DNA from 2 places in the Agrobacterium fabrum str. C58 genome. Region 2 is predicted to be linked to the other one. Evidence: predicted binding sites of a transcription regulator. Region 2 holds the regulator's gene; the other holds the start of a gene.
The links. The regulator PhoB, encoded in region 2, activates phosphate uptake and scavenging genes when phosphate is short. The targets are predictions, from matches to a motif close to TGTCATNNANCTGTCAT.

Region 1: ATU_RS05980 (bifunctional 2',3'-cyclic-nucleotide 2'-phosphodiesterase/3'-nucleotidase) is a predicted target of PhoB. The motif match lies at 8,726-8,742, and genes of this name have one in related genera.

Annotation. Positions count from the first base shown of each region.
Region 1 is NC_003062.2:1,197,069-1,212,427, forward strand. It holds gene ATU_RS05950 (TrkH family potassium uptake protein) at 6-1,463, opposite strand; gene ilvA (threonine ammonia-lyase) at 1,544-2,818, shown strand; gene ATU_RS05960 (HlyU family transcriptional regulator) at 2,893-3,204, shown strand; gene ATU_RS05965 (GGDEF domain-containing protein) at 3,422-4,687, shown strand; gene ATU_RS05970 (FMN-dependent NADH-azoreductase) at 4,727-5,344, opposite strand; gene ATU_RS05975 (LysR family transcriptional regulator) at 5,495-6,463, shown strand; gene ATU_RS05980 (bifunctional 2',3'-cyclic-nucleotide 2'-phosphodiesterase/3'-nucleotidase) at 6,659-8,647, opposite strand; gene ATU_RS05985 (PilZ domain-containing protein) at 8,831-9,166, opposite strand; gene ATU_RS05990 (DUF1203 domain-containing protein) at 9,266-9,733, opposite strand; gene ATU_RS05995 (DUF4344 domain-containing metallopeptidase) at 9,897-10,781, shown strand; gene ATU_RS06000 (dihydrofolate reductase family protein) at 10,833-11,477, shown strand; gene sseA (3-mercaptopyruvate sulfurtransferase) at 11,697-13,118, opposite strand; gene ATU_RS06010 (alanyl-tRNA editing protein) at 13,135-13,872, opposite strand; gene ATU_RS06015 (cysteine synthase A) at 13,885-14,922, opposite strand; gene ATU_RS06020 (cryptochrome/photolyase family protein) at 15,045-15,359, opposite strand, start outside.
Region 2 is NC_003062.2:414,182-429,540, forward strand. It holds gene ppk2 (polyphosphate kinase 2) at 1-401, opposite strand, end outside; gene ATU_RS26875 (hypothetical protein) at 450-575, opposite strand; gene phoR (phosphate regulon sensor histidine kinase PhoR) at 633-1,901, shown strand; gene ATU_RS02020 (substrate-binding domain-containing protein) at 2,097-3,131, shown strand; gene pstC (phosphate ABC transporter permease subunit PstC) at 3,420-4,904, shown strand; gene pstA (phosphate ABC transporter permease PstA) at 4,901-6,223, shown strand; gene pstB (phosphate ABC transporter ATP-binding protein PstB) at 6,238-7,053, shown strand; gene phoU (phosphate signaling complex protein PhoU) at 7,150-7,875, shown strand; gene phoB (phosphate regulon transcriptional regulator PhoB) at 7,908-8,591, shown strand; gene ATU_RS02050 (GcrA family cell cycle regulator) at 8,883-9,416, opposite strand; gene ATU_RS02055 (aspartate aminotransferase family protein) at 9,848-11,047, shown strand; gene argF (ornithine carbamoyltransferase) at 11,104-12,021, shown strand; gene ATU_RS02065 (Hsp33 family molecular chaperone) at 12,258-13,247, shown strand; gene apaG (Co2+/Mg2+ efflux protein ApaG) at 13,320-13,712, opposite strand; gene ATU_RS02075 (O-succinylhomoserine sulfhydrylase) at 13,947-15,131, opposite strand; SAM riboswitch at 15,175-15,253, opposite strand; gene ATU_RS02085 (2'-deoxycytidine 5'-triphosphate deaminase) at 15,327-15,359, shown strand, end outside.

The DNA.
Region 1 (15,359 bases), 780 kb from region 2:
CCGGATCAGCTGCGCCAGAAAATCGGCATCAGCAGCACGAGCACCGTCAGGATTTCCAGGCGCCCGAGCAGCATCAGGACGGACAGGAGATAGAGCGCCGGTTCGCTGATGGTGGAGAAATTGCCGGCCGGGCCGATGATGGGGCCGATACCCGGGCCGACATTGGCAAGCGAGGTCGCAACGGCCGAGGTGGCGGTGAGGAAATCATAACCCATCAGGCTCATGGCAAGGCTACCGGCGATCCACAGGGCGATAAAACAACTGACAAAAAGGAAGATCGTACGGATCGTGTCCGGATCGACCACCTGCTGGCCATAACGCACGGAATAGACGGCGTTCGGATAGATCAGTTTTTTGAGGCCGGCCCGCACCACGTTGAACATGATGAGAAAACGATAGGCCTTGATGCCGCCCGCCGTCGAGCCGGAACAGCCGCCCATGAACGTCGCGAAAAAGGCGACGACAACGACGAAGGGCCCCCAGAGCGTATAGTCATCGCTCGCAAAACCGCCGGTCGAGAGGATCGAGGTCATGTTGAAGAAGGAATGGCTGAGCGCATCGTCCAGCGGCACGCCGTTCCTGAAATGATGATAAACGCCGACCGCAATCGAGATCGCGCAGAGATAACCAAGGAAGACGGCGATCTGCGGGTCACGCAGCGTCTCCAGCCGGCGGCGCACCGCAAGCAGGATCATGACTGAGAAGGGCAGGCTGCCGAAGATCAGGAAGATGGTGGCAATCCACAGCAGGGCGGTATTGTTGAAATAGGCAAAGGAGGCGTCGTGGGTGGAAAACCCACCGGTCGCGACCGTCGACATGGCATGGTTCAGCGCATCGAAATGTGACATGCCGGCAAAGTCATAGGCCATGGTGCAGGCGAGCGTCATGATGATGTAGATCGCCACGAAAGCCCGTGTAAAGCTTGCCAGCCGCGCGAAGGGCCGGTCGTTGCCGGTATCGGAAGACTCCATGCGAAAGAAGGTCATGCCGCCCACGCGCAGCAACGGCAGGATGAAGAGACCGAGTGCGACGATACCGATGCCGCCGAGCCAGCAGAGCAGCGACCGCCAGAGGAGAATGCCCTGCGGCGCGTGGTCTAGCCCGGATATGGCGGTCGATCCTGTCGTGGTGATGGCGGAAACGGATTCAAAGAGCGCTTGACCGGGCGTCAGACCAAGTTCGGACAGGTAAAGCGGCACCGCGCCGACGATGGAAAACACCAGCCACAGCAGGTTGACGAGCAGGAAGCCGAAACGTTTGTTGAAGGAGGTGATAGGGCCGCGGGTGGCGAGCGCGCAGGCCAGCGAGAAGCCGCCGCACATGAAACCCGAAAGCGCAAACACCATCCAGTCGTCATTGCCGTAATAAAGATCGGTCAGCGCCGGCAGGAACATGGCCGTTGCAAGGTAGAGCCCGAAGATGGACGCCACATAGATGACGGAGCGCAGGAGGTTGCTGTTCAAGAAATGAAACCCAGAGTTCGTGGCCGCGCTGAAATGAGTCTTTGTCTCCGACGCCTTCCTATGGCATAGCGGGTGCCATTATGAATTTCAATGGATTGACTATCGTGGACAAGCAGCTTGTGGAAGCAGCGCGGCGGGAAGTGCGGGAGATATTCCCGGAAACGCCGCTGCAGTTGAATGAACATCTCAGCCGTCGCTATGGCGCATCGATTTGGCTGAAGCGTGAGGATCTGTCCCCGGTTCGTTCCTACAAGATTAGAGGCGCATTCAATTTTCTCCGCAAGGCGGTGGCCAAGGCTGGCAAGGACAAGGTTTTCGTCTGCGCGTCCGCCGGCAACCACGCCCAGGGCTTTGCTTTCGCCTGCCGCCATTTCGGCGTTCACGGCGTCGTTTTCATGCCGGTGACGACACCGCAGCAGAAGATCGAAAAAACCCGCATCTTTGGCGGAGAGTTCATCAAGATCCGTCTGGTGGGCGATATCTTCGACCAGTGTTACGCCGCTGCGCGTCAGCATGTGCAGGACCATGACGGCTACATGGTTCCGCCCTTTGACCATGAGGATATTATCGAAGGCCAGGCGACGGTCGCCGCCGAGATCATGGACCAGCTGCCCGAAGGCACCAAACCTGACATCGTCGTGATGCCTGTCGGTGGTGGCGGTCTTTCGGCCGGCCTGACCGGGTTTCTGGCCGGCACGGTGAAGAAGGAGAACTTCGTGTTCTGCGAGCCGGAAGGCGCGCCCAGCCTGAAAAAGAGCCTGGAACGTGGCGAACCGGTGACGCTGAACAAGGTCGACAATTTTGTCGATGGTGCCGCCGTTGCCCGCATCGGCGACCTGAACTTCAAGGCGCTGAAGGATTTTCCGGCCGAGCAGGTGATGCTCATCCCGGAAAATGCGATCTGCGTGACGATCATCGAGATGCTGAACCTAGAAGGCGTGGTGCTGGAGCCTGCGGGCGCCCTGTCCATCGCCGCGCTGGAAAGGCTCGGCCGCGAGAGGCTGGAAGGCAAGACGGTCATCGCCGTGGTCTCCGGCGGTAATTTCGATTTCGAGCGCCTGCCGGACGTCAAGGAACGCGCCATGCGTTACACCGGCGTGAAGAAGTACTTCATCCTGCGCCTGCCGCAGCGCCCCGGCGCGCTGCGCGATTTCCTCAATCTGCTCGGTCCGGACGACGATATCGCCCGTTTCGAATATCTGAAGAAATCCGCCCGCAATTTCGGCTCGATCCTGATCGGCATCGAGACCAATGCGCAGGAAAACTTCGCCGGGTTGCTGGAGCGCTTCGAGGCAGCCGGTCTCGGCTATGAGGATATTACCGAAAACGACATCTTGTCGAACCTGATCATCTGATCGGGAACGAACGACAGGGAAGGGCGGATCACCTCCGCCCTTCAAACGTGATATTGATTGAGGGAGTGAAAGCCATGGCATCGTTTTTTTCCAAAATCCTCTCGGCCTTCGGCTCCGGCCAGCCGTCTTCCGACGCGCCGCAGAAGGTGGCGCAGGCCGAGCCGCATGCGCATGGCGACTATCTGATCTATGCGACCCCGATCAAGGAAGGCGGCCAGTTCCGCCTGGCGGGCCGTATCGAAAAAAAGGCCGGTGACGAAGTGCTGGTGCATGAATTCGTGCGCGCCGATGTCTTCACCAGCCTGGACGATGCGGTGGAGTTCACGATCCGCAAGGCGAAACTCATCATCGATCAGAACGGCGCATCACTTTTCCCAGGAAAATGATGACGTTTTCTTGCTCCGGACATTAAGATTCCGTTGTTTGCTTCGGCCTATCGTTTCTAGAGCATTTCCAGCAAAAGTGTACTCGGTTTTGCGTCCGGAAATGCGCAGAACAAAGAGTTAGAGCAATTCCGGTGAACCGCGTTCACAGCAATTGCTCTAGAGGGCGTGGAGTCGCGTCAATCAACCAGCGCGATATGGATCGATAGGGCGTGTGCCGATGCAATGGGCAAATCTGGCCCTCTTTCTGACGGAGGCCATCGTCTATTTTTCGGTAATGACGGCATTCCTTCATTACCGGCATATTCTCGGCATCGGTGTTTTTCTCACCGCGCTGGGCGTCATGCATTTCCTTGAAACCTATCTGGCCGCCGTTTTTTACGTGCAGCTGCCCTTTGGCGTGGCATCGCCCGGCTCCTCGATCCTTTTTGCCGGCAAGCTGATGATGATCCTCATGCTCTATATGCGCGAGGATGCCGCCGTGGTGCGACAGCCGATATACGGCCTGTTTCTCGGCAATATATTGACCGTCATCATGGCGCAGATCATCCGTTTTCACCAAACGGTGGCGATCGTTCCCGGCCAGTCGGTCAGTACCGGCTTTCTCGATGAGATGGGCATCCTGATGGTCTGGGGAACCAGCCTTCTCTACATCGACGCCATCGCCATCATCCTGTTTTACGAGAAGCTCGGGCGTTATCTGCAGCGCCATATCGTGCTGCGCTTCGCGATCTGCGGCGTCGTTATCCTGAGCTTCGATCAGGCGGGTTTTTATGGGGCGTTGCGGTTGTTGTTCAACGCACCTGTTGATGTCTTTTACGATGGCTGGAAGGCGAAGATGGCGGCGGTCGGCATCTATTCGCTGCTCTTTGCCACCTATCTCTGGCTGACAGCGGCCAAGGGCCGCTTTCTGACACGGCGCAGCGTTGCCGATGTCTTCAACGACTTGACCTTCCGGGAACGCTATGAGGAGCTTTTGTCCCGCTCGGGACGCGATATGCTGACCGGCGTATCGGACCGCGCCCGCATGGAACTTGATGCGCCCTCCCTCGTCGTGGAGTGCCTGGAGAAGCGGCGGCCGGTCAGCGTGCTGATCGTCGATATCGACCATTTCAAGACCGTCAATGACACGTTCGGGCACCTGCAGGGCGATGAGATCTTGCGGGAATTCGCCGCCGTACTGAAACGCGCCGTGCAGCCGCTGGGACATCTTTACCGTTTCGGCGGCGAGGAATTCGTCGCGCTCCTGCCGGCGATGACGCATGAAACAGCGCTTGCATTTTCGGCCAGTCTCCGGGTGGCGGTCCTCGCGGAGCTGCAACGGCCGGACGGTTCGCCGCTGACTGTCAGTATCGGCGTCGCTACCGCCTTCGAGGATGGGCAGCTTTTCCGCGCGCTTTTATCGGAGGCCGATGCGTGGCTCTACGCGGCAAAAAATAACGGCCGGGACCAGGTCCACGGCCGTCATGGCATGTGGGTCGGCTGATGCCGGCGATAGCCCGCATCAGCCTTCATTCAACGGGAATCAGGCGGCCTGCGCTAGTTCTTCGACCTTGGCTTCGGCAGCAGCAACGGCCTTTTCGACGGCTTCCGGGCCGAACGCCAGGCCTTCGACATAGATAACTTCCACGTCAGTCATGCCCATGAAGCCAAGAACGGTCTTGAGGTAGGGAACGGCGTGGTTCATCGAAACGGCCGGGCCTTCGGAATAAACGCCGGCGGCGGCCAGCACGATATAGACCTTCTTGCCGGTGGCGAGGCCAACCGGGCCGGTTTCGGTGTATTTGAAGGTCTGGCCGGCGCGGGCGACGTTGTCGATCCATGACTTCAGGCCGGAATAGATGTTGAAGTTGATGAGGCCGGTGCCGATGACGACAGTGTCGGCGGCCAGAAGCTCGGTGACGAGCTTGTCGGAGTAATCGGCAGCAACCGATTCTTCGGCCGTGCGCTGGTCGGCGGGCTTGCGGATCGCGGCGGTCTTGACGGTGTCGAGATGCGGAATCGGATCAGCGGCGAGATCGCGGTGGACAAGGGTGTTGGAAGCCGACTTGGCCTTCAGCTTGCCAGCCAGTTCACCGGCGAACTTGTTCGAAACGGACTCGTCGCCGCGCGGGCTGGAGGTGATGAGCAGAATGTTGGACATGGTCTTTTCCTTGCTTATGCGATGAATTGACGGGCGCCTTGGGAGGGCGGGAGAGCACGATGCCCTGCCTTTGCGCTCTATATGAAAAATTACTGCCATCAAGAAAACCGTGATAATGTGGAAGCAATCTATCGATGAAATGGATGGCACATGGACGCGAACCCGACGCTCGATCAATTGCAGGTGTTTTTGACGGTTGCCGAGACCGGAAGTTTTTCTGCCGCCGCACGAGCGCTCAATCGCGCTCAGTCGGTTGTCAGCTACACCATCGCCAATCTTGAGGCACAGCTTGAGGTGGTTCTGTTCGAACGCAATGGCGTGCGCCAGCCCAAGCTGACCGATGAGGGCCGCGCCATGCTGGAGGATGCAAGGCGCATCGTTGCCGGTTTGCAGGAAATGCGCGCCCGTGCCAAGGGGCTGAAGCAGGGCCTTGAAGCGGAGCTTTCCGTCGCCATCAGCACCATGGTGCCGGCTGAGGCAGTCGTCGCCGTGTTGCGGGATTTTCGCGAACAGTTCCCCACCGTCACGCTCAGCCTCAATGTCGGCGAGCTGGGCATGGTCATGGATATGGTGCTTTCCCGAAAGGCCGGCATCGGCATCGGCGGGGCGGTGTTGCGCCAGGACGATGACCTCGTCATGGAAAAGGTTGGCCATTCCTTCATGTTGCCGGTGGTTGCGGCCGATCACCCGCTGGCGCAGATCGAGCGGCCGCTGGTTCTCGCTGACGTGCGCGAGGAGGTTCAACTCGTGGTGACGGATGCCTCCGGCCTGACCAAGGGACGGGATTTCAACGTGCTGTCCTACAAGACATGGCGCGTCAGCGACATCGCCACCAAATACCAGCTCATCAAGGGTGGCCTCGGCTGGGGCGGTCTGCCTGCCTCGATCGTGCGGAATGATCTCACCAATGGCAGCCTGAAGGCGCTTGAACTAGAAGCCTATGAGCAGGGCGAATATCCGCTCTTCACGCTGCGGCGCGTCGATTCACCGGCTGGACCCGCCGGCCAGTGGCTCGCGCAAGCCTTCCAAGAGCGCCTGTCGGCTTGCCCGAACCACAAGGATTTCAACGGGATGCTGGAGGCGAGCAAGCAGAGGACAATGGCTGTCGCCGCGGAGTGACATTGGCTGCAGCCACTACCGTTATATTTGGATCAAGAAGGTGCCGCTTGCTTCTCCTCCCCGGCAGGGAGATGGAACAAGCGGCGGCGTAGGGCCCTTGCCTCGGCGCGATCACCGCACGGCGATAGTCGGTCTGGCGCATCGGTTCTGAAGAAGTGCTCTCCCGCCGATGTATCACCGGGAGAGTCGTGTTCCCTAGAGAACCAGACGGAACTTCGCGAAACCTTCCGCACCGTCACCAGCATCCTCGATTTTCGCGCCCTTGATTTCCGCCGCATAGTGGCGGCCTTTGGGGCCGGTCTCGAAGATTGCCGTGGTATTGGCCACCGGTGCAAAGGACCAGTTGGCATCCGCGGACGGATTGATGGTGCCCTGATCGATGATATAGCGCACGATCACGTCGCGGTTGGTATCGGGCGCTACGAAGATCACCTTGTCACCGGCGATGTCGGGGAATTTACCGCCGCCGCTCGCGCGGTAATTATTGGTGGCCACCACGAATTTCTGCTCGGGATCGATCGGCTTGCCGTTGAACTGGAGGTTCACGATGCGGTTGCTGTCGGGATTGACCGCCTTGCCGTCCTTGTCGAATTTCGCCGGTTTGGAAATGTCGATCTGATAGGTGACGCCGTCGATCACATCGAAATTATAGGACGGGAAGTCGGCGTTGAGCAACGGCGCGTCCTTGGCACCGGCCTCTACCGTGTTGAACATGCCGGCCGACATTTCCAGCCAGTTCTTCACCTGCGCGCCGTTGATCAGCACCGCCTGCACCGTGTTGGGATAGAGATAGAGGTCGGCGACGTTCTTGATGGCGATGTCACCGGCGGGGACATCGGTATAATAATCCGCGCCGCCGCGACCGCCAGACTTGAAGGGCGCTGCTGCGGAGAGCACCGGCAGATCCTTATATTGCCCTTCCTTCAGCATGTCCTTGATGTACCAGGTCTGGGCGTTGGAGACGATCTGCACGGACGGATCATCAGCCACCAGCGCGAAATAGGAGTAGAGCGGCGCGGACGTCTTGCCGACGGGACGGCGCACATAGGCAAGCGCTGCCTCGTGGTCAGTCTTGGCGGCGGCGAGAACCTCCGGCTTGTCAGTGAAATCGGCGACGACCTTGCGACTGTCATCGCGGTGATAGATCGGCCGGGCCTCAGAGGTGAAGTCGACGATCTTCCAACTCTTGCCATCCTTTTCGAGCAAGAGGTCGATGAGGCCCATATGCGAGCCCCAGAAACCGGCCATGACCGCCGGCTTGCCCATCAGCGTGCCCTTGACCGCATCGGCACCCTCGATGCCGTCCCAGGTCTTCGGACCGGGAAAGACAAGATGCTGGTGGCCGGTGAAGATGGCATCGATGCCTTCAACGGCGGCCAGATAAAGCGAGGCGTTTTCCATGCGCTCCGTCTGGCCCTTGCCGTCGATGCCGGAATGGGAAAGGGCGATGATGATATCGGCGCCTTCTTCCTTCATGACAGGCACCCAGGCTTTCGCCGCCTCGACGATGTCGCGCGTCTGGGCCTTGCCCTCGAGGTTCTTGGAATCCCACATCATGATCTGCGGCGGCACGAAGCCAATGATGCCGACCTTGACCGGGCTCGTCACGCCGCCGCCATCGCGGATCTGCTTTTCCAGAATGACATAGGGCTTGAAGAACAGCTCGTCGTTTTTTGGATCGGAAGCGAGCTGGCCCTTGGTGAGGTTGGCGCAGACATAGGGGAAACCGGCGCCCGCCAGCGTGTTCGACATATAGTCGAGACCGTAATTGAATTCGTGGTTGCCAAGCGTGCCGCAATCATAGCCCAGCACGTTCATGGCGTTGATGACCGGATGCTTGTCGCCGGCCTTCATGCCGCGCTCATAGGCGATATAGTCGCCGAGCGGGTTGCCCTGCAGAAAGTCGCCATTATCCACCAGCATCGAGTTTCCGGCCTCGGCGCGGATCTTGTCGATGATCGAGGCGGTGCGCGAAAGTCCCATCGTGTCGTTCGGCTTGTCGGCGTAATAATCATAGGGAAAGACGTGAACATGGATGTCAGTCGTTTCCATGATGCGCAGATGCGCCTGATTGGCCGCTGCGCGTGCGGCAAAGGGATGCAGCAACACCAGTGCCGAAGAGGCCGCAATGCCGCCGAGAAGCGAACGGCGGGTGATGGGGTGGAGAGCGAGAAGCGACGACATGGGAACTCCTTCGGATGAAGCTTGCTCTGTCAGGAAAACGACAGGGTAGAAGCAATCGCCGAGGAGTCCATCACCAAAATGACAAGCCCGTGACAGTCGGGCCTGTTTTCAACCGTTTGATAAATTTTTTGTCAGGGAAGCGCGACGGACATGTCGGCGCATTCTGGTTTCGGCACCAAGCGATCAGCGGGCGAGGGTCGGTTTCACTTCTTCGTGGAAGAAGCGGAAATAGGAGGTGAGTTGCGCCAGCGTGTTGGTGGAAAGCTTCAGCTGCAGGCCGAGGCGGTTCTGGTGCTGCCACTGCACCACACCCTCGATGAAGCCCAGATCGTCGCTCTGCACCTTGACCCGGCTGCCCTTGGCGGCGGCGAAAGGTCCGTCCAGTTCGAGAGCCATGCCGGTGGCGGAAAGATCAACCACACGGCCGCGGGTGGACTGGCTGAAATAAAACACCGTCGCGAAGATCCTCGTCTTGCTGCGGGCTGCACTGCGGGTCGCCATATTGAGGTTGTTTGTCATGTTGCTGCTCAAATCAATTTGTTTCCGATACCATGCATCATGCTGCGGAAAGCTTGAGAGCCATTTAGTTCTTCAGTTAAAATTGCAGGTAATTGCCGATTATGCTGTATCGATACGGCACTGATAGCAATTGTTGCGGGCGGAGCGCACATGTACATAAGCGACATCCGCACGCTCAAGAAGATGCCGCGCCCGCGACACGATCTCACCCGTCGCAGTCACCGCGCCGGTGCCGTAGACGATGCGGTCGTCGGCTCCATATCCGCGCACGATATAATTCGGGCTGTCCAGCATCGGCGGAACGGCCGCCGTCTGCGGATAACGCTTACATGCTTGCACATGCAGAAAGACCGGCCCGGTTTCCGCATAGGGTTGAAGCGAGGGAAAGGGCCGGTAGGCGAGGATCAGCATCGCTTCGCCTTCACCGATCTGCGACAGGCAGTGGCGGCAGGGCATGCCGCCCGGCGAAACGGCCTTTTCCGGCATGAGGCCATAGGCGTCGGGAGCACCCGCCCGGAAGGCCTCAGCTTCCTTAGCCGGCATTGCAGTGAAGACGAGATCGGTCATGGCGGGGCCTCTTGGATTGGGATCGGCGTTGCTTGTTTGCAGCTATGATCCCGAAATGGAGCACTATCCACCCGATTCTTGACAAGTGATGCAACCAGCCCATTGCGTGACTCGTTAGCTTCGGGAATCAGTGGCGCTCCTCGTTTCCGGAAGGTCTGATTTTATGTTGCGTCGTTTTCTGGCCGCCGTTCCGCTGGCTTTCGTTTCATTGACGCTTCCGATCGAGGCGGGCGCGCAGGTTGCCTCCGGTCTTGATGGCCTCTCAGACGATCAACTGCAGCAGTCGGTCAATTTCGTCATCGGCAACGCGATCTTCTCGCTCTATCATGAGGGTGCGCGCATGCTGATTTCGGATTTCGGGACGGCGGAGACCGCAAGCGTCCAGTCGCCGGCCGATCAGCTGGCCGGCACGCTGATTCTCCAGGCGAACGAGGAATGGCTCGATACCGCACTCGTCAATGCCACCGACAGCTGGTATCTGGCGCGCGAGGCGGAGACCTTGCCCGAGCATGAGGCCCCCGTTTTTTCCGCGCTGGTGCCGGACAGGAGCCGGGATCGCAACATGGCCTGCCTGATGGTGGGCCGCGACAAGGACGGTTATGGCGATCTGGCCGCGATGATGGGGCTTCCCAATACCGAATTCGACAAATGTGTTGCTTCCTATCCGGGTGTAGCCTCGGCCTGGGAGAATTTCCTCGCGCCTCACCGCAGCCAGACACCCTCGAAATTTTCCGTCAGCTACGTGCCGCCGCGCGATCCGGAACTCGAGCCTTATGCCATCATGGTCAAGGAATCGAAGGTTCTCGATCTCATCAGCCGAAGTTTCAGTGGTTATGGCCTGAAGGGCGACGTCAAGCTGACGGCCAAGTCCTGCGGCCGTCCCGATGTCTACTGGTCGGCCGAAAAGCGCGAAATCACCTATTGCTACGAGCTTGGTAAATTCCAGGCGGAGCTGATCGCCGATCATCTCCTGAACAGCGTCACGGAAGACAAGGGCGCGGCCGGCGGGCAGATCCCCACGGCCGTCAATCTGGAACGCGAAATCTGAGGCTGGTTGCCGAACGCTGGTGAGCTGGCCTCCCTGATGGAGGAGAATGCCATGCCGAAGGTCGTCGTTCGCAATTTCGCCATTTCGCTTGACGGATATGGCGCAGGACCGGACCAGAGCCTGCAGAACCCCTTGGGCGTTAAGGGCGAAGAGCTGCATCAATGGGCCTTCAAGACACGCACCTTCCACCGCATGTTCGGCAAGGAGGGTGGCTCGACCGGGACGGACGAGAATTTTTCCGAAAAGAGCTTCGAGAATATCGGCGCCTGGGTCCTAGGCCGTAACATGTTCGGTCCCGTGCGTGGTGCATGGCCGGATGAAAGCTGGAAGGGCTGGTGGGGCGAGGAGCCGCCTTATCATGTCCCGGTCTTCGTCCTGACCCACCATGCGCGCCCTTCCTTCACCATGAAGGGCGGCACCGAATTCCATTTCGTCACCGATGGCATCGAGGCAGCGCTCGATCGGGCGCTAACAGCTGCGAATGGCAAGGATGTCCGCATCGGCGGCGGCGTCTCGACCATCCGGCAATATATGGCGGCGGGCATGATCGATGAGTTGCATCTGGCGCTTGCACCGGTGTTTCTCGGCAAGGGAGAGCAGCTTTTCGAAGGGCTGGATTTGCCAGCACTTGGTTATCGCTGCACGGGAACGGTGGCGGGCGAGGGCGCAACGCATCTGATTATCGAGAAGGTTTGATTGCTGCTCATAGGCTTTACGTGCTGAGGTTTCCCTCCACCCTCATTCCTGTGCTTGTCACAGGAATCCAGCGGACGCGCGTCTGCGCGACGAGAGAGTCTTTTCAGCCCAAGGACTTGGGCTGACTGGATTACTGTGACGAGCACAGGAATGAGGGAGTGGGGTCGGGCGCACCCTAATTGAGAGCGGTATATGCGGCAGGCTGGGAGAGCCACACCCTCAGTTACGCAGCGAAATTTCCAGAAGCTCCGTATCGGCAAGCGGTTCCACCCAGGCCTCATAGGTGCCGACGGGCGAGAAGCCCATCATCTGGTAAAGCTGCAATGCGCGCGGATGGTCGAGCGTATTCGTGGTCACCGTCACCCGCTGCGGGTTGTCCTGCCAGGCGGCGTAAAGCGCCTGCAGAAGGAACCATTTGCCGACGCCCGCGCCGATCGCCTCTTCGAGCAGCCCGAAATAGGAAAGCTCGGTCACTTCGTCGCTCGCCTTGTTCAGTTCGAAGAAACCGGCGGGCGCGCCGTTCATATAGAGAACCGTGACGCTGTTTTTCGGATCGCGCAGGATGGCGGAAAGCTCGGCATCGCTCATGCGCATGCGCTTCTGCCAATGCCAGCGTTTCCCCACCCGCCAGTAGAGATAGCGGTAGAAGTGCAGGGGGATATTATTGACCCGCATCAGCGCCGTCTGGAGGTTGACCGGGATCGGCAGGCTGACCTTTGGCGGTGCGGTCATTTCCAGCTGTGTCACATGCGCCTTCAGCGGGCCATGGGAAATGACGGGCAGGGGATCGGCAGCGCCGGTGACGACGGGCGTATCTTCGAGCCCACCCCATTCCGACCACGAGCCGTCATAGAGCGAGTTATCGTGATGACCGAGCGATTCCAGTGCCAGCGTAACGACGGCGGCGGTGACGCCCGAGCCACAGCTTGTCACCACTGGCTTGGAAAGATCGATGCCGGCATCGGTGACCATCTTGCGTATGGCGGTCAGATCCTTGAAGTGACCGTTGTCGGAAAAGGCCATCGCCGGCAGGCTGCGCGCGCCGGGCATGTGGCCGGAGCGCATGCCGGCACGCGGCTCGGCCTCGTCGCCGGTGAAACGTCCGGCACCCCGGGCATCGGCAATCTGCTTTTCACCGCTATCGACGATGCCGCGCATGGTCGATAGCGAGGTCACGCGCTTGTCGTTGAAATCGGGTGTGAAGGTGGCGGGTTCGATCTCCGGTGTGCCGGTTTCAAGCGGCCGGCCTTCGCGCTTCCAGCCGTCGAGGCCGCCATCCAGCACATAGGCCTTGCGCACGCCCATCACCCGCAGCATCCACCACACACGCGGCGCGGAGAAGAAACCGGGGCCGTCATAGACCACGATCGTATCATTCTCGCTAAGACCAAGTTCGCCGGCCTCTTGCGCGAAGAATTCCGGCGAGGGCAGGGAATGCGGCAGGCCGGTCGTGTGATCGGCGATCTTGTCCTGGTCGAAGAACACGGCACCCGGCAGGTGGCCGGCGGCATATTCCTCCGCGCCGTTGCGCTTGTGCGCCGGAAGATACCAGGACGCATCAACGACACGAAACCCGGCCGTGCCGAGTTGTTTTTCCACCCAGTCCGCCGAAACGACGAAACGGCTCTTATCCGTGCTCACGATGTCTCTCCTGATTTCAGGCAGCAGCTTCAGGCGCGCCGAAACGAATGCGGAACCGCCTGTTCTCCTTGCCCTTCTTTTCTATCTTGGCAATGTGAATATCGCCCACTTCCTGCGTTTCGGAAACATGGGTTCCGCCGCAGGGCTGGCTGTCGATGCTGGAATTCTCGCCGATGCAGACGAGGCTGACCCGGCCGAGGCCCATTGGCGGGCGCACATTCTTGGATTTGACGATGCCCGGATTGGCCTGCAACTCCTCGTCGCTGATCCATTGCAGGAAGACGGGATGGTTGGCTTTCACCAGCTCCATCAGCTTTGCCGTCACTTCATCCTTTTCGATGGTCTCCGACATGTCGAAATCGACACGCGATTCGTCCTCGCCGACCGCCGCACCGGTGATCGGCCACTGGCAGACAACAGAGAGTAAATGGCAGGCAGTGTGCATGCGCATCAGCTTGTAGCGACGCGGCCAGTCCACATGCAGGGTCAGCTTCTCGCCGATCTCGGGGGAAGGCTGGCCTTCGAGTGGCACATGGACGATCACGCTCTTGTCGGCACCATTTTTCGTGACGCCGAGCTCGATGCGAGATCCGTCAGCCCTTTCGAGAAAGCCGCTATCGCCGGGCTGGCCGCCGGATGTGGCGTAAAAGCAGGTCTGGTCCAGTTCGATGCCGCCATCCTCATGCACCGCCGTGACGATCGCTTCTGCGGTAGAAAGATAAAAATCGTCACGGAACAGGGCATTCACAGGCATTTCGGCATGTCCTCAAACGGTTTCGTAGGGAACCGGAATCTCGCTCTTGGTCGCCAGCCACTGCGGCACGGGAAGCCCCTTGGAGCGCAGGAAATCCGGATTGAAGAGCTTCGACTGATAACGATTACCGTAGTCGCACAGTATCGTCACGATTGTATGCCCCGGACCGAGCTCACGGGCAAGGCGGATTGCGCCGGCAATGTTGATGCCGGAAGAACCGCCGAGGCACAGGCCTTCTTTCGTGACCAGATCGAACAGCACCGGCAGCGCTTCCGCGTCCGAAATACGATAGGAGAAATCCGGTGCGAACCCTTCCAGATTGGCGGTGATGCGCCCCTGTCCGATGCCTTCGGTAATGGAGGAGCCTTCGGACTTCAGGACGCCGTGTTTGTAAAATTCATAAAGGGCGGCACCTTCAGGGTCGGCAAGACCGATCTTGATGTCGGGATTGAAATCGCGCAGGCCGTCGGCGACGCCGGCCAGTGTTCCGCCGGAACCGACCGAGCATATGAAGCCATCGACCTTGCCGTCCGTCTGGTCCCAGATCTCAGGCGCGGTCGTCTCGATATGCGCCTGACGGTTGGCGATATTGTCGAACTGGTTGGCCCAGATCGCGCCGTTTTCATCCGTGGCGGCGAGCTGTTTTGCAAGCCGGCCGGAGACCTTTACGTAATTGTTCGGATTGGAATAAGGCGCGGCCGGTACTTCGACCAGCTTGGCGCCGAGAAGCTTCAGCGCGTCCTTCTTCTCCTGGCTCTGCGTCTCGGGAATGACGATCACCGTCTTGTAGCCGAGCGCATTGGCGACCAGCGACAGGCCGATGCCGGTATTTCCGGCCGTGCCTTCCACGATGGTGCCGCCCGGGCGCAATTGGCCGCGCCGTTCGGCGTCGCGGATGATGTAGAGCGCTGCACGATCCTTCACCGACTGGCCGGGATTGAGGAATTCCGCCTTGCCGAGGATTTCACACCCCGTCGCTTCAGAGGCAGCCTTCAGACGGATGAGCGGCGTGTTGCCGATTGCACTGAGCGCAGAGGAATGAATGGTCATGATCGAGCCTTCTTGTCTGAGCGGAAATTAGGTGCCGTTATGTCCTGTTACAACCGCCTCAAGGCAAGAAATTATCTTCCCGGCTCGGGCTTAGCCACGCAAAATTTTGCCGATACCCAGTTTTATGTGGTCTTCTTCACTGCGGCATAGGCGGCAAGCGCTCTTTCCCGCGCTTTTCCATGGTCAACGATCGGTAGCGGATAGGTCTTGCCGAGTTCGACGCCCGCCTTTTTCAGCGCATCTTTGGGCGCTTCGAACGGCTTGTGGATGTATTTCCGCTCGAGCTTTTCAAGCTCGGGCACGAACCTGCGCACATAATCCCCATCGCCGTCGAATTTCTCTCCCTGCAATATGGGGTTGAAGATGCGGAAGAACGGCGAGGCGTCCGCCCCTGAACCTGCCACCCATTGCCAGTTGGCGGCATTGGACGCCGGGTC
Region 2 (15,359 bases):
GCGGTCGGAAAATGGGAGATATAGCGCTGGAAATACCATTGGCCGCGCTCGGTTTCCGTTGGTTTGGTCAGCGCCACCACGCGGGCATAACGGGGGTTCAGATAAGCGTGCGTCGCAAAGATCGCGCCGCCCTTGCCCGCCGCGTCACGGCCTTCAAAAACAGCCATGACCCTTTTGCCGGTCGCCTGCAGCCAGAATTGCACCTTGACCAGTTCCACCTGCAGCGCTTCCAGCGTGGCGTCGTAATCCTCCCGCTTCATCTTCTTGTCATAGGGAAAATTGCCGGCGGAAAGCTTCTTTTCCTCCACCCAATCGGGAAGAACCGGGTCATCGATGTCGAAGCTGCGCAACTTGCCGCCAATGGTGATCTCGACCGTCCGCTTCTTTTTTTCTTCGCCCATGGTTTCCTCCGGATGTTGTTGTGTAAAGGCAACTCGCCGCCAATGAGTTCACATCCATTGCCGGAATTCAAGTGAAACAGGACCGGCGAGCCGGGCTGCGACGGCGCTGACGATTGCGGCGCGGATTTCGCGCATATACGTTGTGGAAAATGCGCGATGATGAATCTCTGTCATGAAGCTGGCCTATGAGATTTCGATGTGCTGTCAGATGAAAGTGGAGAGCAGGCTGAAATGGCAGTGAGGGAAGGCGAGAGTGGATTGAGGCTTTTGGGGAAGAAGCTCGGCCGGAACTGGTTGCCCGTTCTCATCGTCAGCATGCTTGCCGTGGTGGCCGTTACCGAGCTGCACACGCCCTATATGCCCGCGGCTCTTTGGCTCTGTGCGATCATCGCCATTCTTGCCGTTCGGGAAAAACCGGCGGCGCCCGAAAAGGATAAAGAGACAGCCGCGGATGTGGATGAGCCGGATGTGCCGGGTGAAAACGTCATTTCCGGCGTAAGGGCGGGCCTTGCAGTACTGGATACGCCCGTTTTCATTCTCGACAAGAATGCCAGCGTGCTGTTTCAGAACGGTGCAGCCGAGCGCGCCTTCGGCCAGCTTCCCGCCGGTGCGCATATTTCCGCAAGGCTGCGCTCGCCCGGCTTGCTTGATGTCATTCGCGAAACCATCACCACCGGCCAGCCCAATCAGGTCGAACATTCCGAACGCTTCCCTTCCGAACGGGTCTTCATCGTCCGCATCGCCCGTGCGGATGTGGGCGAGGGCGCCAGCCCGCCATTCTACATCCTGTCCTTCCGCGACGTCTCGGAGCTCCGCCGCATCGACCGTATGCGCAGCGATTTCGTCGCCAATGCGAGCCATGAGTTGCGCACGCCGCTCGCCTCACTGCGCGGTTTCATCGAAACCATGCAGGGGCCGGCGCGCAACGACCCCAAGGCGCAAGAGCGCTTCCTTGCCATCATGCTGGATCAGGCAACCCGCATGAGCAGGCTGGTGGACGATCTAATGTCCCTTTCACGGCTGGAGCTGCGGGCAAACATCGCGCCGGACCAGAAGGTCGATCTCGTGCCCGTCATCGGCCATGTGCGTGATGCCTTGTTGCCGCTTGCCGATGAGCTTGATGTAACCATCACGCTGCATCTGCCCGACCGGCCGGCGGAAGTGCAGGGAGACCGCGACGAGCTGGTGCAGGTATTCCAGAACCTCGTTGAAAACGCTTGCAAATATGGGCAGGAAGGCAAGGTCGTGGATGTCTGGCTGCGCGCCGAACCCGGCAAGCCGGTGGAGGTCAGCATCATCGACAAGGGGCCGGGCATTCCCGCCGAACACGTGCCGCGGCTGACCGAGCGTTTTTATCGCGTCAGCGTGGCCGACAGCCGTTCGAAAAAGGGCACGGGTCTCGGGCTTGCCATCGTTAAGCACATCCTCACCCGCCACCGCGCCAGGCTCATTATTAAATCGGAAATGGGCAGCGGCACGGACTTCACCGTCAGATTTTGACATGAACGACTGGCCGTTTTTAAACATTGCAGAAATATATAAATTAAATCAATAATTTAGTTTGTCACAAATCTTTCGTCAAAGTGACATAAAAGGATGTGGCTACGGTGGTTAAGAAAAGGTCGCCGAGCGCATGCTTAGAGCGAGTGCCGCTATCGGCTGCGTCCACAAACAAGCCCACGACGGGAGAGACAAATGAACTTCGTTAAATTTTCCGCAGCAGCCTTGGTGGCTTCTGTCGCCTTTGCTGGCGCCGCCGCTGCTCGCGACCAGATCCAGGTTGCTGGTTCGTCCACGGTTCTGCCTTACGCCAAGATCGTTGCTGAGACTTTTGCCGAGACTTTCCCGAACTTCAAGGCTCCGGTTGTTGAGTCCGGCGGTACGGGCGGCGGTCTGAAGGCATTCTGCTCCGGCGTCGGCGAAGGCACCATCGACATCGCCAATGCTTCGCGTCCGATCAAGAGCGACGAACTGGCCGCCTGTAAGGCTGCTGGCGTTGCCGACGTTCAGGAAGTGAAGATCGGTTACGACGGTATCGTCTTCGCAATGGACTCTTCCAACAAGGACATCAAGCTCGAGCCGAAGGATCTGTACCTTGCGCTCGCCGCTGAAATCGTCAAGGACGGCAAGCTCGTTGCCAACCCCTACAAGAAGTGGTCGGAAATCAACAAGGAACTGCCTGACGTCGCGATCGCTGCTTACATCCCGGGTTCCAAGCACGGCACACGCGAAGTCTTCGAAGAGAAGATCATGGCTGACGGCTGCAAGGAAGCCAAGGCGACCGACGCCATCAAGGCGCTGATCACCGATGCCAAGCAGGCTGCTGCCAAGTGCGTTGCAGTCCGTAAGGACGGCGCTGCAGTCGACATCGACGGCGACTACACCGAAACGCTTGCTCGTATCGATGCCAACAAGACCGGCCTCGGCGTTTTCGGCCTCGCTTTCTATGAAAACAACGCTGACCGCCTGAAGGTTGCGACTGTTTCCGGCGTCGTTCCGTCCACCGAAACCGTTGCCAGCGGCAAGTACCCGGTTTCCCGCCCGCTGTTCTTCTACGTGAAGAAGGCTCACCTGGGCGTTATCCCGGGCCTCAAGGAATATGTCGAGTTCTTCGTTTCTGACGAAATGATCGGCCCTGACTCCCCGCTCGCAAACTATGGCCTCGTTGCCGCTCCGGACAAAGAGCGCGAAGAAATCCGCTCCAAGTTCGCCGCCGGCGCTTCGATGTAATAAAGAAAGAGGGGTGCTGCCTGCCGCGCCCCTCGTTCCGCTTCGGTGCCATTCCGCCTCGGCGCCATTCGTCTCGGTGATTGTCTCCGGTTGACATTTCCCATTCATCGCCATCCACATGATTATTGATGGATTACAGATGGATAGGATGTATCAACCTTGACGCTTGCCAGACTTTATTACAGTCAGGCGGCAAGCATCTCCGGATGGTCCAGCGGTCTCGTTTTGATGACTTTTTGATTTGCCCGATATCGCACCGTGCTCTTGAGGCACGCCGAGGGAACTCTAATGAACACATCGATCCTTTTGCTGATACTGGCGCTCATCGGCATCGGCAGTTATCTGCTCGGCCGCCGCCGCGCTGTTGTCCTGTCTGGTGGCCGTCCCTCCAGCATGCATTCCCGTGCCGGTTATCACGGCTCTTACGCGGTCGTCTGGGCTGTTTTGCCCGCGGCGTTCATTCTCTGTGCCTGGCTGGTCATCAGCCCGCTGCTCGTCACTTCCGCGGTGCGCGGTGATTTTCCGGAGGATGTCCGGGCGCAATCCGAGGCACAGCAGAGCCTCACCTATGGCATGGTGACCTCCATTGCCCGTGGCCTCCAACGGCTGGCGCCGGAAGAAACCGCGCAGGTTGAGGCCGACACGGCAGCGGTCCGGCCGCTTCTGGCATCGAAAGGTGTCGCGATCGCCGGTGAACCGCAGCGTTTCATGGTCGACGCGGCCCAGACGCTGAACGCGATGACCTCCACCAGCCGCCTGGGTATGATCGCCACCGTGCTGCTGGTCGCATTCGCCGGTGCCGCTTATGCACTGCGTTCAATCGCGCCGCGTTTTCGGGCGCGCAACAGGGTGGAGAGGGTCATTCTCGCGGCTCTGGTCGTCGCGTCGTCCATCGCCATCCTCACGACCATCGGCATCGTCCTTTCGATGCTCACGGAAGCGATCCAGTTCTTCACCATGGTTCCGGCGCACCAGTTCTTCTTCGGAACGGTTTGGGATCCGCGTTTTGCCGCGGCCGGCGCGACGGACTCTTCCGGCCAGTTCGGCCTGATCCCGCTGCTCGCCGGCACGCTCTATATCGGTTTCGTCGCCATGCTGGTCGCCGTGCCGGTCGGGCTGTTTTCGGCGATCTACATGTCGGAATATGCAACGCCACGCCTTCGCTCGGTGGTAAAGCCGCTGCTCGAAGTGCTCGCGGGCATCCCCACCATCGTCTACGGCTTCTTCGCGCTGACGACGGTCGGTCCTTTCCTCAGAGACATTTCCACGCAGATCAACGGTCTGGCGACGGGCAACTACGCCAATTTCATTCAGGCGCAGAGCGTCATCACCGCCGGCTTCGTCATGGGCATCATGTTGATCCCCTATGTCTCGTCGCTGTCGGATGACATCATCACCGCCGTTCCGCGCTCGCTGCGTGACGGTTCGCTGGGTCTCGGCGCCACACGGTCCGAAACCATCAAGAAGGTCATCGTTCCCGCCGCTCTTCCCGGCATCGTCGGCGCCGTGCTGATGACGGCCTCGCGCGCCATCGGCGAAACCATGATCGTGGTTCTGGCGGCCGGCGTTGCTGCCCGCCTGCAGCTCAATCCTTTCGAGCCCATGACAACGGTGACGGTGAAGATCGTCAGCCAGCTGACCGGTGACCTTGAATTTACCTCGCCCCAGACGCTGGTCGCCTTCGCGCTCGGCATCACGCTTTTCGCCATCACGCTTTGCCTGAATATCTACGCGCTATACATTGTGCGCAAATACCGGGAGCAATATGAATGACCGACATCGTCTCTCCCGCAGCCGGCGGTAGCGCCGTGAACAAAGCCACGCGCCGTGATATCGGCATCAAGCGCCGCTATGCCGCCGAACGTCGCTTCCGTGCCTACGGAATGGCAGCGATTTCTTTTGGCCTTCTCTTCCTCTTCCTGCTGCTCTTTTCGGTTGTTTCCAAGGGTTACACCGCTTTCCAGCAGACGATGATTACCGTTCCGGTCGAGTTTTCCGAACAGATCATCGATCCGAAGAATGAGCGCGCCACCAACCCGGCGAAGCTGATGACGGCCAATTATCCCGTCGTTGCCCGCGATGCGGTCGCTAAGGTTCTCGGCATTGCGCCGACGGACCGTGCCGGTCTTCGTGCCGTCAACCTCCTGATCTCCGACAGCGTGCGCACGCAGCTGCGTGACATCGTCGTCGCCGATCCGGCCGTCATCGGCACCACCCGTACCGTTACGCTTCTGGCGTCGGGCGATGTCGACAGCGCCTTCAAGGGCCAGGTCGATCTCACGGCAGATGAAGCCAATCGCCGCATCTCGAACCAGCAGCTCGGCTGGATGAACCAGCTCGCCGAAAGCGGGCAGCTCGGCAAACATTTCAACACCGGCATCTTCATCAACGGCGCCTCGAGCCGTCCGGAAGCGGCGGGTGTCGGCGTGGCGCTGATCGGTTCTTTCTACATGATGCTGATCGTGCTGGTGCTGGCGTTGCCCATCGGTGTTGCGGCCTCCATCTATCTCGAGGAATTCGCCCCGAAGAACCGCCTGACGGATCTCATCGAGGTGAATATCAACAATCTCGCGGCTGTTCCCTCGATCGTTTACGGTCTGCTCGGGCTTTCCGTCTTCATCAACTTCATGGGCTTTCCGCGCTCGGCCTCGCTGGTCGGCGGTCTCGTCCTGACGCTGATGACCTTGCCGACGATCATCATCGCGACGCGTGCTGCCCTCAAGGCCGTGCCGCCGTCGATCCGTGCCGCAGCCCTCGGGCTTGGCGCTTCCAAGATGCAGACGATCTTCCATCATGTGCTGCCGCTCGCCATGCCCGGCATCCTGACCGGCACCATCATCGGTCTCGCCCACGCTCTGGGTGAAACGGCGCCGCTGCTGCTGATCGGCATGGTGGCATTCGTTGCGAATTATCCGACAACGCCGATGGATCCGTCCACGGCCCTGCCGGTGCAGATTTACATGTGGGCGAACGAAGCCGAGCGCGCCTTTGTCGAAAGGACATCTGGCGCTATCATCATCCTGCTTCTGTTCCTCATCGTCATGAATGTTGGCGCAATCCTGTTGCGTCGCCGCTTCGAACGGCGCTGGTAGAGGGAGATTGAGCAATGAACATGTTGTCGGAAGCAGCAGTTGAAAAGGCGCTGGACAAGAAAATGAATGAAGTCTCATACAAGATGATCGGCAAGGACGTTTCGGTTTATTACGGCGAAAAGCGTGCGCTTTACGACGTGAACCTCAATGTCCGCGAAAACACGGTGACTGCACTTATCGGCCCGTCCGGTTGCGGTAAATCCACTTTCCTGCGCACCTTGAACCGCATGAACGACACGATCGACGGTTGCCGGGTAACCGGCAAGATCACGCTCGACACCGACGATATCTACGATCAGCAGATCGATGTCGTGGAACTTCGTGCCCGCGTCGGCATGGTGTTCCAGAAGCCGAACCCCTTCCCGAAGACGATTTACGAAAACATCGCCTATGGTCCGCGTATCCACGGTCTCGCCCGCAACAAGGCGGATATGGACCAGATCGTCGAGCATAGCCTGCAGAAGGCCGGTCTCTGGAACGAAGTGAAGGACCGTCTGCTGGAATCCGGCACCGGCCTTTCCGGCGGTCAGCAGCAGCGTCTGTGCATCGCCCGCGCAGTTGCCGTCAGCCCCGAAGTGATCCTGATGGACGAGCCGTGCTCGGCGCTGGACCCGATCGCGACCGCCAAGGTCGAGGAACTGATCCACGAACTGCGCACCAATTACACGATCGTCATCGTCACGCACTCCATGCAGCAGGCGGCGCGTGTTTCCCAGCGCACGGCCATGTTCCACCTTGGTCACCTTGTCGAAGAAAACGAAACCGACAAGATGTTCACCAATCCGGACGACCAGCGCACGCAGGACTACATCATGGGCCGCTTCGGCTGATCCTGGCCGGCGCTTTCTCGAAACCGAACAAGACTGGTGCCTCTGCCGTGCCCGCTTCCGGGCACGCGCATGCAGGCCAAGCCGGAGGACTAGACCATGACACAGACAACGACCCATTCGCATATTCTGTCTGCCTATGATGATGAACTGAAGTTTCTGACGCGTCGTATCGCCGAAATGGGCGGTCTTGCCGAGCAGATGTGCGGCGACGCCGTGCGTGCGCTCGTGAATTCCGATGCTGCGCTCGCGCAGAAAGTCATTTCGGACGATACCATTCTTGACCACGCTGAGCGCGAAATCGGCGACAAGGCGATTGTCACCATCGCCAGACGCCAGCCGATGGCGGCTGACCTTCGCGAAATCATCGGCACCCTGCGTATTGCCGCTGACCTGGAGCGCGTCGGTGATCTCGGCAAGAATACCGCCAAGCGCGTCATTGCGGTTGCCGGAACCGGCGTTCCGCGCAAGCTCGCCCGTGGCATCGAGCATCTGTCGGAACTGGCGCTGGTGCAGCTCAAGGAAGTGCTTGACGTCTATTCCACCCGATCCGCCGAGAAGGCCAATGCCATCCGCGAGCGCGACGAGGAAATCGACGCCATGTATACGTCGCTCTTCCGTGAGCTTCTGACCTACATGATGGAAGATCCGCGCAATATCACCACCTGCACGCATCTTCTGTTCTGCGCCAAGAACATCGAGCGTATCGGCGACCACGCCACCAATATCGCCGAGACGATCTATTACATGGCCACCGGCAGCCAGCCGGAGGGCGAGCGTCCGAAGGACGACAGTTCCAACACGCTCGGTTCGGTGACCGAGTAACAGACAGGCAGAGGCTTGTGCGGAGTTAGCATATGGTGCCGAAGATTGCAGTTGTGGAAGACGAGGAAGCGCTGAGCGTCCTGCTTCGTTACAATCTCGAGGCTGAGGGATACGACGTCGACACGATACCCCGTGGCGACGAGGCGGAAATCAGGTTGCAGGAGCGTATTCCGGATCTTCTCATCCTGGACTGGATGCTGCCTGGCGTCTCCGGCATCGAACTTTGCCGGAGGCTCAGAATGCGGCCGGAAACGGAACGCCTGCCCATCATCATGCTGACGGCGCGTGGCGAAGAGAGCGAGCGCGTTCGTGGCCTTGCCACCGGCGCCGACGATTATGTCGTCAAGCCGTTCTCGACGCCGGAACTCATGGCCCGCGTCAAGGCCATGCTGCGCCGGGCGCGTCCCGAGGTTCTGTCTTCGGTGCTGAAATGTGGTGATATCGAACTGGATCGCGAGACCCATCGCGTTCACCGCAAAAGCCGCGAAGTGCGCCTCGGCCCGACGGAATTCCGCCTGCTGGAGTTCCTGATGACCTCGCCGGGCCGGGTGTTCTCCCGCTCGCAATTGCTGGATGGCGTCTGGGGCCACGATATCTACGTCGACGAGCGTACCGTTGACGTGCATGTCGGACGCCTGCGCAAGGCGCTCAATTTCTCCCATATGCAGGATGTCATCCGCACCGTGCGTGGTGCCGGATATTCGATGGAAGCCTGAGAGGAACCGAACTGACGGTTCCTTTCAGCGCGACATACTCCAAAATCGAAAGGCCCGAAACCGGAATGGTGTCGGGCCTTTTCATTTTGAACCTTCCGCAAAGACGACAGCATCATCCCTTTGACAACTTGCCGATGGCTCGCAGAAATCCGGATTGCCGGGCGAAACCCGACGGCGGTGAGGAAAGCCTTGACGCTCTGCTGTCGCTGACCGGGAAGCGCGATACTTTTGTCACAAAAAAACGGGCCCGAAAGCCCGTAGTTTTTGAGTGTCAAATGCGTGCCGCAACACTCAAGCCTTACGGCGCTCGCTAACCGGCTGGTAGGCGAGCTTCGCATGGAACTTGCAATAGGGCGAAGATTCCAGCGCTTCACAACCGCAGAAATGGAAATCATCTTTCAAGGGGTCGCCGACCGGCCACTTGCAGGTGCGCTCCGTCAGTTCCGTCAGCGTCAGGCGACGGGAAATCGGGGTGACGACGTTTCTGGAAGGAACGTAATCGAGAACTTCTGCAGTCTCGACGCCGATCTCTTCCTGAAGAGCCGTTGCCGCGTTGGAACGCGTCAGGATCCGGGCCGGTGCCGTGCCGACACGACCGGCGAAATTCGTCGCGCGCGGGGCAGGGGCGGCGGCGCGCTTGGGCGCGGAACGCGCCGAAGTGACCGGACCGCCGGCCTTGACGCGTCCCGGCAGATTGAGACGGTGAACCTTGCCGATAACGGCATTACGGCTGACACCGCCCAGCTGCGCTGCTATCTGGCTGGCGCTAAGTCCCTCGGCCCACAATTTCTTGAGTTTCTCGACTCGCTCGTCTGTCCAGTTCATGCCGCTTCTCCGCTTTTCGCGTGTATTGTCGGCAGAATCCCTCTCCGCCCCGCGGGCGTGCCGCAAGCGTGGTTTCCGCCAGATTTTCGGTGACTAGTTCCGCCGCAATGCAGTCTAGTAATTAGCGATTAACCTAGTGCCAGCCCGACTCCGTGGCAAGAGTCGGGGGAATCATCTGGAATCGATTTTCCGGTTTTCCCCAACTTGCTGGTGAGTTGAGTCTGAAAGGCAACACCTTGGGCCTCGAAAGCTTCCATCTACTACTGCTTGAGACGCCCGGCAAATGCGGACTTTTGTTGACATCGGCAGGCGAACTGACAATAGTGCCGGTGCCGCCGCAAGGCGGCATTTTTGATTTTCAGGCGAGGGATAACCCTCAGAGCCTATTGACAACCGTCTGACAGCGCGTCCGCGCAAGGAGTGATACAGCCATGGCCGAAGCCGCCGCGCCATTGTTCGATACGTTTGCAAGAGCCCCCCTGCGCTTTGAGCGAGGCGAGGGCGTCTGGCTTTTCACGGAAAGCGGCGAGCGATATCTGGATTTTGCGGCCGGCGTTGCGGTCAACTCGCTGGGCCACGCCCACCCGCACCTCGTGGAAGCGATCAAGACCCAGGCCGAGAAGGTCTGGCACGTCTCCAACCTCTATGAAGTGCCCGGACAGGAAAAGCTTGCAAAGCGACTGACGGAAGCGACATTTGCGGACAAGGTCTTTTTCACCAATTCCGGCGCGGAAGCGCTGGAATGCGCGATCAAGACCGCGCGCCGTTACCATTATTCCAAGGGACATCCGGAAAAGTTCCGCATCATCACATTTGAAGGCGCCTTCCATGGCCGCACGCTGGCGACGATCGCCGCCGGCGGCCAGCAGAAATATCTCGAAGGTTTCGGTCCCAAGGTCGAAGGTTTTGACCAGGTGCCGTTCGGTGATGTCGATGCGCTGAAGGCTGCCATCACGGCCGAGACGGCCGCACTTCTGATCGAGCCCATTCAGGGCGAGGGCGGCATCCGCGCGCCGGCCAAGGAATTCCTGCAGCTGCTGCGGTCGCTTTGTGATGAGCACGACCTGCTCCTGATTTTCGATGAGGTCCAGACCGGCGTTGGCCGCACGGGCAAATTTTTTGCCTATGAGCAGACTGGTGTCGCGCCTGACATCATGGCGGTTGCCAAGGGTATCGGCGGCGGTTTCCCGCTCGGCGCGTGCCTTGCAACGGCGGATGCCGCTTCCGGCATGACGGCCGGCGTGCACGGCACCACCTATGGCGGCAATCCGCTGGCCATGGCGGTCGGCAATGCCGTGCTCGACGTCGTTCTCGCTGACGGCTTTCTCGAAAAGGTCCGTGATGTCGCACTGGTTTTCCGCCAGGGGCTTGCCTCGCTGAAGGATCGTTATCCCGATGTCATCGAGGAAATTCGCGGCGAAGGCCTGCTGCTTGGCATCAAGGCCAGAGTTCCCTCGGGTGAGCTGCTGCAGGCCATGCGTGCGGAACATCTGCTCGGCGTACCGGCGGGAGACAACGTCATCCGCCTTCTGCCGCCACTCGTTACGACGGCGGAAGAGGCTCGCGAAGGGTTGGCACGCGTGGAAGCGGCAGCCGCATCCCTGACCGCCAAGCAGGCGAAAATCGCCTGAGGAAACAATAAAAGCGGGCCTCTTCCTGGAGGCTCGCGAGCATGGGATAGTTTGAAATGGCTTCACCTAAACATTTTCTCGACCTGTCGGCCGTTGGCCCGCAGGACCTGCGGACAATTCTTGACGATGCGCGCGCGCGCAAGGTCGCCACGAAGGCGGGAACGGCGGAAAAGCCGCTGGCCGGCAAGATGCTGGCCATGATCTTCGAAAAGCCGTCCACCCGCACCCGCGTTTCCTTCGATGTGGGCATGCGCCAGCTCGGCGGCGAGACCCTTTTCCTGTCGGGCACTGAAATGCAGCTCGGTCGTGCGGAAACGATCGGCGATACCGCCAAGGTGCTGTCGCGTTATGTGGATGCCATCATGATCCGTACCACGGATCATTCGCGCCTGCTCGAGCTTGCCGAACACGCGACGGTGCCTGTTATCAACGGCCTGACCGATGATACCCATCCCTGCCAGATCATGGCCGACATCATGACGTTCGAGGAACATCGTGGTCCGGTCAAAGGCAAGACCATTGCCTGGACGGGCGACGGCAACAACGTGCTGCACTCTTTCGTCGAGGGCTCCGCACGTTTCGGTTACCGCATGACGATGGCGGTGCCGATGGGTTCCGAACCGCATGACAAGTTCATGAACTGGGCCCGCAACAATGGCGGCGAGATCGCGCTGTATCATGATGCGGACAAGGCGGTCGCGGGTGCGGATTGTGTCGTCACCGATACCTGGGTGTCCATGAACCAGGAGCACAAGGCGCGCGGCCACAACATCTTCCAGCCCTATCAGGTCAATGAGGCCCTGATGGCCAAGGCGCAGAAGGACGCGCTGTTCATGCACTGCCTGCCGGCGCATCGCGGTGAAGAAGTGACGGACGCCGTGATCGACGGCCCGCAATCGGTGGTCTTCGATGAGGCGGAGAACCGTCTCCACGCGCAGAAATCCGTCATCGCATGGTGCATGGGCGTGATCTGAGAAATTCACCCGTCCTGATCGTCTTCGGGCCGGGTGCTTGAACTGACACGCATCGATTACCATCTGTGGGGCTTCGAAGAGACGCGTCGGTTTGCTGGCGGGCCATCATCACAATTGCACGTTTTTCTCCGGAGGCGGTTTCGCTTCCCGGGTCTCTGTGCGACAAGCAAAAACCACATTTGAAAGCCGGACTTTTGGACGGTAGCGGCGCCACGGCTGCGCCAAGGAGTATCAACATGGCAGATGTAACGGTTGAACTGGACGATCTCAATTTTGCTGGCGACGACAAGGTTGTGCCTTTTCAGGTCGAAGGTCTGGATGTACGCGGCCGCGGCGTGCAGGTCGGGCCGCTGCTGAACGCCATCCTCGAACGGCATGACTATCCCGCCGTGGTTGCCCGCTTGCTGGCGGAAGCGACGGTCCTCACGGCGCTGATCGGCACCTCGCTCAAGTTTTCCGGCAAGCTGACCGTCCAGACCAAGGGCGACGGCCCGGTTGACCTGCTGGTCGCGGATTTCTCCGCGCCGGACAGCATGCGCGCTTACGCCCGTTTTGATGAGGAGCGGCTGGCGGAAGCGGTTGCGGCCGGTGAAACCTCGCCGGAGCAATTGCTGGGCAATGGTATTCTCGCCTTCACCATCGATCAGGGCGCGGGCATGCAGCCCTATCAGGGTATCGTGCCGCTCGATGGCTCCTCGCTGGAAGACATTGCCGGGGTCTATTTCCGCCAGTCGGAACAGCTTCCCACCCGCGTGCGCCTTGGCGTCGCGGAGTTCTTCGACCGCGACAGTGAAGGCAAGCCGCGCCACGGCTGGCGTGCAGGTGGCTTGATCGCGCAGTTCCTGCCGCAGGCCCCCGAGCGGTTGCGCATGCGCGATCTGCATGGTGGCGATGGTGACGAAGGTGGCCACGAGGTGCAGGAGGACGATGCCTGGACCGAAGCCGTGACGCTGCTGAACACGATCGATACCGATGAGCTGACCGATCCGCAGGTGCCGGTGGAACGCCTGCTCTACAGGCTTTTCCACGAAAGCGGCGTGCGCATCTATGATCCGCAGGCCATTTTCGACCGTTGCAGCTGCTCGCGAGACAAGATCAAGGGTGTGCTCTCCGGCTTCACCGCCGAGGAGATCAAGGCGAGCGAGGAAGACGGCGCCATCGCCGTAACCTGCGAGTTCTGCTCCACCACCTATCGCTACGATGTCAGCGAATTTGAGAATGCCTGAATCTTTTGAGAATGCCTGAATCGAAAGTCGCGCTCTAACAGGCGCGGCTTTTCCTTTGCCGGGCGGATGTCGTCAGTTCAGGACGCGCATCAGGCCGGGTGAATCCAGCGAAAAGGCGGGTATGGTGACATTGAACACCTCGCCATTTTCCGTTTCCATCTCATAATGGCCGAACATCAGGCCTGAAGGCGTATCCAGCGGGCAGCCCGAGGAATATTCATAGCTGTCGCCTGGTTTGAGCTGCGGCTGTTCACCCACGACGCCCGGCCCGTAGACCTCGTCCACCTGTCCGTTCTGATCGGTGATATGCCAATAACGGTTGACGAGTTTTACGGGGACATCGGAATTGTTCGCGATCACGACTTTATAGCCCCAGACGTAACGATCGTCATCCGGGTCGGATTGTTCCTCGAGATAATACGGATCGACCGTCACCTCGATATCCCTTGTCAGAGCACGATACATACGCGCCACACCTCAATATTATGCCTGCCGCCACATCCTACACTATAGGCTCTGGCTATCGTCAAGAAAATGAATGACTTGACGGGCAGGAGGCATCTCCTGTTGCGCTGTTTTCCAGCGTTAGGGATAACAATAAAGGTAAATATGGGTTGCTTGTTGCGGACTTTTGCGGCCGATCAGGCAAACCATGGCCCGACACCTGGGTCGGGCCATGGCGATTTGCCGATTGAATTTTCAGGCGGAAACGGCCGCAAGACCCTTTGCGAGATCTTCCAGCAGATCGTCGGTATCCTCGATGCCGCAGGAAAGGCGCAGGGTGCCTCCGGAAATGCCGAGTTCGGCACGCGCCTCGTCGGAGAGGTTCTTGTGTGTCGTCGTACCGGGATGGGTGATGAGGCTCTTGGCATCGCCGAGATTGTTGGAAATCTTCACGATCTCAAGCGCGTTCTGCAACTTGAAGGCTGCGTCCTTGCCGCCCTTCAGTTCGAAGGCCACCAAAGTGGAGCCTCCGGACATCTGCCGTGCGATGATATCCGCCTGCGGATGATCGGCGCGGCCGGGATAGATGACCTTGGCGACCTTGCCGCTATCGGCGAGGAAATCGGCGATCTTCGCGGCATTCTCCGTCTGCTGCTTGACGCGAAGCGGCAGGGTCTCGATGCCCTTCAGAAGCGTCCAGGCGTTGAACGGCGACATGGCCGGGCCCGTATGGCGGAAATAGTCCTGCAGCTCTTCTTCGATCCACTTCTTGTCGGAGAGGATCACGCCACCCAGGCAGCGGCCCTGGCCGTCAATATGTTTGGTGGCCGAATAAACCACGATATGGGCGCCGAGTTCGAGCGGCTTCTGGAAAAGCGGCGTCGCAAAGACGTTATCGACCACCACTTTCGCGCCGATCTGGTTGGCGAGCTTCGCCACACCGGCAATATCAACCACTTCGAGCGTCGGGTTGGTCGGGCTTTCAAGGAAGAACAGCTTGGTGTTCGGCTGGATCGCCTTTTCCCAATTGTCGAGATCACGTCCGTCGATCAGCGTGCATTCGATGCCGTATTTCGGTGCGAGCGTTTCCACCACCCAGCGGCAGGAGCCGAAAAGGGCTCGTGCGGCAACGATGTGATCGCCGGCGCGCAGCTGGCACATGATGGCGGCGGTGACGGCGGCCATGCCGGAGGCAAGCGCGCGCGCGTCTTCCGCGCCTTCCAGCAGGCACATGCGCTTTTCGAACATGTCATTGGTCGGGCTGGCGTAGCGGGCGTAGATGAAGCCATCCGTTTCGCCCTTGAAGCGGGCTTCGGCGGCTTCGGAGTTTTCGTAAACGAAACCCTGGGTCAGATAGATCGCTTCCGACGTTTCACCATAGGGTGAGCGTAGCGTACCGCCGTGAACGAGCTGGGTTGCCGGGCGCCATTTATTGCTCATGTGATCACCTTCAAAACAAAAAAACCGGCCGCAAAAGCAGACCGGTTCCTAGCACCCGGTCTTTTTAGCCACTTGTTTAACGTGGCTGCAAGCCGACCGGCCAAATCACCACGGGATAAGCTTGCCATACTGCCGTTACCGGCTTGCGTCAATGCTTTCCTTTTGGTTTTGTCGCCGTAAAAAGGAATGATGACCATGACGAGAACCACGGGGACGAGAACCACGGGC